DNA from 2 places in the Pseudoalteromonas fenneropenaei genome. Region 1 is predicted to be linked to the other one. Evidence: predicted binding sites of a transcription regulator. Region 1 holds the regulator's gene; the other holds the start of a gene.

Evidence for each region. Region 1 encodes ArgR, which controls arginine synthesis, uptake and breakdown. Its sites were predicted from a motif close to ANTGAATANNTATTCANT; they were not measured.
Region 2: the regulator ArgR is predicted to act here: its motif matches at 2,434-2,451, upstream of argA (amino-acid N-acetyltransferase).

Annotation. Positions count from the first base shown of each region.
Region 1 covers NZ_JBHRSD010000010.1:359,597-363,642, forward strand. The annotation lists gene ACFOEE_RS05730 (Nif3-like dinuclear metal center hexameric protein) at 1-135, shown strand, start outside; gene ACFOEE_RS05735 (methyltransferase domain-containing protein) at 143-916, shown strand; gene mdh (malate dehydrogenase) at 957-1,892, opposite strand; gene argR (transcriptional regulator ArgR) at 2,264-2,731, shown strand; gene ACFOEE_RS05750 (Dyp-type peroxidase) at 2,728-3,639, opposite strand; gene ACFOEE_RS05755 (ABC transporter ATP-binding protein) at 3,736-4,046, opposite strand, start outside.
Region 2 covers NZ_JBHRSD010000011.1:271,935-275,980, forward strand. The annotation lists gene ACFOEE_RS07010 (winged helix-turn-helix domain-containing protein) at 1-419, opposite strand, end outside; gene ACFOEE_RS07015 (VOC family protein) at 489-875, opposite strand; gene argA (amino-acid N-acetyltransferase) at 1,034-2,374, opposite strand; gene ACFOEE_RS07025 (GNAT family N-acetyltransferase) at 2,642-3,163, opposite strand; gene ACFOEE_RS07030 (spondin domain-containing protein) at 3,367-4,046, shown strand, end outside.

The sequences.
Region 1 (4,046 bases):
AACGAGCAAAATATCCACTTTTTTGCCGCAGGCCACCACGCCACCGAACGTTACGGGGTAAAAGCACTTGGCGAATACCTTGCTGAGCAGTACGGTTTAGACGTCGAATTTATCGATATCGATAACCCGGTGTAACGCAACTATGGCCAAAGACAAAAGCTTCGATAGCATCGCCAATAAATTTAGCCGCAATATTTACGGAACTGCCAAAGGTCAGATCCGTGAAGCGGTGCTACAGCGCGATTTACAAGCCGAAATCCCTTGGCTTGGGCAAGACGGTAGTAAACGGATTTTAGACGTTGGTGGTGGTCAAGGCCAACTGGCGCTGTTTCTGGCAGGACTCGGCCACCATGTGACCTTAATTGATATCTCGGAGGACATGCTTGCCATCGCCAATAAGCGTGCGGCGGAGTTAGGGTTATCCGAGCGCCTTGAGACTATCCACGCCCCGCTGCAAGCGCTCGCGACCTTATCGCTCGGTAAATTTGACTTAGTGCTGTGTCATGCGGTGCTTGAATGGTTGGTTGACCAACAAGCTGCGGTAGCACTACTTAAAGATGCGCTGCAGCCCACGGGTTACTTGAGTTTGATGTATTACAACAAAGACGCTAAACGTCTTGCGAATATTCTTTATGGTAATTTTGATTATGTGCAGGCCGATTTAAAAGTGAAGAAAAAAGTCAGTCTTAACCCTAATCAACCACTTGATCCTAAAGCCGTCGCCCTGTGGTTACAACAACTCAATTTAACCGTAATAAGCAAAACGGGCGTGCGCTGTTTTCATGACTATATGCGCGACCAAGAAAAAGCAGCCACGGCGTTTGAGCAACTGCTGGCATTTGAACTTGAATACAACCAACAAGAGCCTTACGCCTCTATCGGACGTTATACTCATTTGGTGTGTCAACACGCATAAAAAAAGCCTGCAATGGCAGGCTTCTTCCACACTTTGGCGATTACGCCATAAAGTCGATACCTTCTTGGATATCTTTTTTCAGCGTGTCTAGCATGTCGTTCTTCGCTTTCTCTTCGAACGCACTTAGCGTGCCGTAAGAAAGGATCTCTTCAACACCGTTTTTACCTAGACGAACTGGGTGTGCAAAGTAAGGAGCATCACCATTCTCAACTGCAACGTAAGCGTAATCGATTACGTTTGCTTCGCCTTGTAGGCCTCTCACTAGCGAGAAGCAGAAACGTGCTGCTGCAGCGCCCATTGAAAGTGTTGCTGAACCGCCACCTGCTTTTGCGTTAACTACTTCAGTACCTGCGTTTTGGATACGTGGTGTTAATGCAGCAACTTCTTCAGCTGTAAACTCAACACCCTCAACTTGTGAGAGTAGAGGTAGAATCGTAGTGCCTGAGTGACCGCCGATCACAGGTACTTTCACCTTAGCAACGTCTAGACCTTTAAGCTCAGCAACAAACGCCTCTGAACGGATCACGTCAAGTGTCGTTACACCGAAGATACGGCCAGCGTCATACACACCTGCTTTTTTGAATACTTCAGCAACGATAGGTACTGTGCCGTTAACTGGGTTAGTGATGATACCAACAAGTGCTTTAGGACAGTTTTTCACCATACCTTCAGCAAGTGCTTTCACGATACCTGCGTTAACATTGAATAGATCAGCACGGTCCATACCTGGCTTACGTGGCATACCCGCTGGTACTAGAACGATGTCAGCATCAACTAGCGCTGCGTCTAAATCGTCTTTACCAAAACCTGCAACTTTAACTGCAGTTGGGATATGAGAAAGATCAACTGCAACACCTGGAACAACAGGCGCTACGTCGTAAAGCGCTAGCTCAGAACCAGCTGGTAAACCATTTTTAAGTAGTAGAGACAGCGCTTGGCCGATACCACCAGCGGCACCTAATACAGCAACTTTCATGGGAATTCTCCGTAATTTGGGGTAGGGATAAAAAGTGCCCTAAAGATAATGAAAAGCACCGATAAAAACAAATTAATCCTGCTTATATTCAAGATTTTTTCGACCATAGTTGTAAACATCTTGCCACTGTCTGGTGATATTACGCTACAAGTTAGCAGCTCAATGCGAATTTAGCCCTACAACAAAATATAAAACGGGTTAGGTTAGCGAACTGTAACCTTGCTATGCGCTCAAAAAACATCGCACCAATTTAAACCAACCCGACCCCGCTGCTTTAACACAGCAGACCACAACTTTGCCTGACAATACTTGGGCAATTGCATGGATTTGTGTAGAATCGTATTGATACCGTGAGAGAAAAGAGAACAGTAATGCAACCCCAAGAAAAGCAAGAAGCACTTGTCCGCGCGTTTAAAGCCCTTCTAAAAGAAGAAAACTTTGGTTCACAAGGCGAAATTGTCGATGCCTTAAAAGATCAAGGCTTTGACAATATCAGCCAAAGCAAAGTGTCACGTATGCTGAGTAAGTTTGGTGCAGTGCGAACGCGCAATGCCAAACAGGAAATGGTGTACTGTTTACCGGTCGAAATGGGTGTACCAACCGCAAAGAGCCCACTGCGTCAGTTGGTGATAGACATAGTCCACAACGAAATGATGATCATCATTCGCACCAGCCCGGGCGCAGCGCAATTAATCGCTCGTTTACTGGATTCGTTGAGTAAAGCAGATGGCGTACTTGGCACTATCGCAGGCGACGATACCATTTTTATTGCGCCTGCCAAAGTCACTGAAATCGACGCCACCATGGAGCGCGTGCGCACTTTGTTTGATAACGTCTAATTAGGCTTGGCCATATACCGAATAAAATGCTGTGAGGGCGCGAAAAATGCAGCGCCCATATCACTCACGCAATAATCCAACCAACGGTCATAACATAGCTCATTGCCTAAACGTTTAGCTAACACCAGCTCAAGCCCATCACCGTGCGCAGAACAGCTCAGCCACAGACTACCCTGAGTATAAACATCGCCAAACGGCATACTTTGGTTTAATACCAATGCCCGACCATGTTCATCTTTAAGCTCGCTTAAACAGGCATGACTATCTGGGCGCGGTGGCATCAATAAGCTGTTATCAAGCCGAGTACGCCCCATAATTTGTTCTTGTTCTTCCAGCGTTAAACGTTGCCAGTTGTGCATATCAAACTTGTTACGCAGCACATGCACATAACTGCCTTGGTCGTCCCATTGTCCGGGATTATGAACCAACGCGACTAAACGCTTATCACGCCCATGCGGGGTATCCGCACCATAAATAAAACCATTAAAGTCGCGACCGTCCAAAAACCGAAAGCAGCGTACCTGTGATACCAGCTCCACACCGCTTGCCAACAGCTGCAGTACCCGCTGGGCAAATAAATGATTGACGTCTTCACGGTCTGAACGCACCACGAGCATCAGGTCAACCGGTTGGCTATGAACGCTATGCTCACTGTGCGGAAAATGCGGAAAACTACGCAAACTACTAGGAATATACTCGGGATAAAGATGCGGCCAGTACTGCGCGCCAATGGCAATAAAGCTTGAGATCATAGATTCCGAAAAGCGGTCACTGAACTCATCAAGCAACAGTAAATAGTCCGCCAGCGCTTCGCGCACAGCTTCGTCATGCCCTTCTAAGACATTAAAAAATAAATGTAAGCCATGCAGATTTGCCTCTGCACAGACTCCAGATTGTGCTTGCGCCATAAGACGACACACCCCAGCTTATTGTTATTCGGCAACTGTGCTTGAAGATGGTTGCAACATTGCTTAGCGGATCGCGCTACCTCTAGCCATCACAAGCTAAGCTTCGTGCGCAAAATAGGTAACAGCGTGCGGTTCAACTTCAACCGCCAAAGCCGCATTCACGTCAATGGCATGCCGAGCTGATTGTTGTAATTCTAAAGCCTGATCTTCGATTACAATTGTATAGCTATAGTCTAGCCCTAAATAGCGCTGTTGTAATAGCTCGATTTGATGGTTTTCGCCATTTATCAAGCGCATATGTTGCGGCCGCAAGTAAACTTGACCTGTGCTATGGGCAGCTAAAGGCTGGCTTGAATGTATCACACCAAAATTCGTACTAACTTGATAATCTGAGATTTTTTTGGCAT
Region 2 (4,046 bases), on a different contig from region 1:
GCAAGCGGCGCGGCTTTGTGTTGTATAGACTGCAGCCACCAACCTGCGACCAGCACAACAAGGACCAAGCTTGCCGCTAATAGATACCCTCGAGTTCGTGATGAATTCGCAGCGGCTGGCGTATGCCGCACAGTGACTGGCGCAACCCAACGATAGCCTTGGCGTGGAAAGGTTTTAATCACTTCATTGCCGAGTATGTCGCGAATTTCTTTAATCGACTGCACTAATACTTGCTCTTGTACCACAACGTCCGGCCACACCACTTCGAGCAATTGCACCTTAGTGACAACGCTGTCTCTGTGCGTCAGCAAATATGTCAATACTTGCAAAGTCTTAGCCCTTAAAGTGTGCTTATGCTCTCCATAAAGGACTATTCCTTGGGTTAAATCGATTTCAAATCCGTCACCTGAGTAATTCATATTGCTGATATTTTGTTCTTTTTGACAATATAAAAGACTTAGCTGCTAAGGTACAGTAGCAAACGAAAATCAAGGCCAGACATTCACATTGTCGGCAGTGGCGAAATCGTCACGCTGAGGATTAACCACACAGAATTTATGGCCTGTTGGCGCTTGCATGACTACCCAACGCGGGAACCGCTCCACTACGCTTGCGCCAAGTGTGCTTAAACGGGCAACTTCTGCCTCAATATTGTCCGTTTCTATATCAATATGAACACGGCTTTCATGGCTGACTTTTTGTAACAACACCTGCGGCTGACCAGCGGGTACATCTAAATGCGTATAACGACTCGCCCACTCTTCTTTGCTGACTTGATACGGCATGCCCAAAGCCTGTGGCCAAAATTGATTGGCGGTGTTGATATCATCTACTTGGCTGTCTATGACGATGGCGGCAAATCGACTACGGTGCATAATATTATCCTCCCTAAAAAGACCATAAGTTCAGTTTGATACAAAAACTGACATATTAGCTTTAGCAAGAAATCGCACCTCTGGCAAACTGGTGCGCTGCAAAGAAGGAATTTGTCTGAGAAGCAAACACGCGGCTGGTGGCCGCGTGTTAGTGGTATTTAACGGTGCTGAGGCACCAGAGTGAGGTCTAATTTTAAGATTTTTGAGCGGCGTTGGTAATTATATAAAGACTTTTTCTTCTGCGGTAAGTCTTCAACTTCCGCAAACTCAAAGCCTTGCTCTAAAAACCAATGAATGCTGCGCGTAGTCAGCGCAAATAAGGTTTTAAATTTCATTTGCTTGGCCTGATTAATCACAGTACGCAGCAGCACACTGCCACGGTCTGCATCACGGTAATGTGGATGCACCACCAAACAAGCAAACTCTCCTGCTTCCTCTTCAGGGAAAGGGTATAAAGCAGCACAACCTATTATCAAACCATCACGCTCAACAACGGTAAATTGCTCAATTTCCATCTCTAATTGTTCACGCGAGCGGCGCACCAAAAAACCTTGCTCTTCAAGTGGGCGAATGAGATCTAAAATGCCGCCAATATCCCCAATGCTAGCTCGGCGTAATTGCTCCGAACTTTGTGGCGCAATTTGTGTTCCTATGCCATCGCGCGAGAACAGCTCTTGCAGTATCGCCCCGTCTTCACAGTAGCTCACTAAGTGACAACGGTGTACGCCACCACGACAAGCATCAATTGCCGCTTGTAAGAATGCCGTTGTACTCATGCATGGCGGCACAATTTTCTTGTAGCGCTCTAAAATACGCTCGGCTTCATTTGGCATCAACTCAGCGATAACATCCCCTGCTTCGTCAACGATACCGTTTTCGTAGCAGAAACCTATCATTTTATCGGCTTTAAGTTTCAGCGCGACTTGGGTAGCAATTTCTTCCGCCGTGAGGTTAAAGCTTTCCCCTGTAACGGAAGCAGCAATTGGGCCAAGTAGTACGATACTGTTGTTGTCTAACTGGCGACGAATACCGTTTACGTCAATGCGGCGCACTCGGCCAGAGTGGCAATAATCAACCCCTTGGTCGATGCCGATCGGCTGAGCAATAACAAAATTACCACTCACGACATTTAAAAACGTGCCCGACATTGGTGTGCTGCTGAGGGATACCGACAATCTGGCAGTAATATCAAACTGCATTGCGCCTGCAACTTGTTTAATAATGCCAAACGAGGCTTCGTCGCTCACGCGCACGCCTTCGTGGTATTGGCTTTCGATATTGTTCGCAGCCAGCGCCGCATCAATTTGTGGGCGAGCACCATAAACGAGCACTATCCTGATCCCCAAACTGTTTAACAAAGCCACATCGTTAATGATACTTCGGTAACCAGGCTGATTAACGGCTTCTCCACCTAACATGACAACAAAGGTTTTACCCCGGTGAGCATTCACATAAGGGGTAGATTGGCGAAATCCATCAACAAGTTCAGTTGTGCGCACTCGTTTTGCTTCCTCACAAATTAAAATTAAGACACCTAAGCGATAAGGGATCGAAGTCTAAAGAATTTATATTCACAAATAAAGCATTTTTATGCTTAAATGTGAAATTTTTTCACGTCTTTTCCTTACTCACTCACACATTAGGGATCCTCACGCTTGTACCATTGAGCTTAAACTCAAACTATGACAAATAAGTGTAGACGTAAATCGCCAAAACTTGAGCGCTAGACACCAAAAATTAGGATAAAAATGCAGCAGCAACTAGGGCTATCGTCGCTCGCCTAAAGAAAGGATAAAATGATGGTCGGCGTAGCTTTTACCGCCAATTTGATACGCATTGGGCACCACGGGCCCAGTTTTAAATCCGCATTTTTCTAATACCCGCATTGAGCCGATATTCCCTTCGGTCACTACCGCGGTATAGTTGGCAATACCATGCTGTTGCCAAGCCCAATCAATTACAGCCTGCAAGCATTCCGTTGCGTAACCCTTGCCATGGCTTACTGGTAACAGCAAATATCCTACTTCAGCCTGTGTGCGCAAAGAGCAGGTAAAGCCTGTCACACCAAGTAGTTCACCGCTTTGTTTGTCACGAATGGTTAAACACAGAGGGGTTTCACTGTCAGGCTGCCACGGTATTAAGCGCTCGGTAAATTTAGCTCTCACTTCCAGTTCAGAAGGCGGGTCGAAACACAGCTTTGTCACTTCAGGCAATTGGTGTAACTGCAAAAACAGCGGCCAATCTGACTCCGTCAGCGGCGCTAGCTGCAATCTTGTGGTTTCTATCATCTGGTACACTCCTTATTGGGCTGCCAATCATTGACCAAAAAATATAACTACCTTGCTCAACCATAATTTGCAAGCATTTTGCAAGCATGTAGTGGTGAACTGTTCGCCAAAGAATTGTGATAATTTTGTGATAACTTGGTGCTCTTTTCGCGACTTTTGCCCGCCACACTGCAATGGACCAAATCAAATGTTAAGGGCAAATAATGAAAACGAAACTCCACTCTTGTTACCTCGCTGTTGGCCTTGTTGTAAGCATGTCAAGCCATGCCGCCGAGCTTGAAATCACATTGACCAATCTCACTCATGGGGTCTACTTCACGCCGCTTATTATTGCGGCACATAACCAAGACGCACACCTCTATCAACTCGGTGAGCCAGCCTCCTTAGCATTACAAGCGATGGCGGAAGGTGGTGACATTGCCCCTTTGCAAGCTGAGCTACAAGCGCAAAATAGCAATATCGTAATGAACCCTGCAGTAGGTTTGCTGGCACCATCAAAGTCGACTAGTGCAATGCTGATGACTGACAGCACTAATCAATACTTGTCGTTAACCGCCATGTTATTACCAACCAATGATGGGTTTGTTGGATTATCGGCGTGGCCTATTCCGACCACAGCAGGTACATATCATATTTATCTCGATGGCTATGATGCCGGCACGGAAGCCAATAATGAGTTGGTTGTTGCTGGTTCTGGGGCGTCAGGCATGCTCGGCATTCCAGCTTCACCAGGAATGGAGCCGGGTAGCAACGGCACAGGGGTAACCAGTAGCGAAAGCAACAAAACCGTGCATGTTCATCGCGGCAATGTTGGTGATAACGACCCCCAAGGTGGCGCAAGCGACTTACACAATACCGTACATCGCTGGTTAAATCCGGTTGC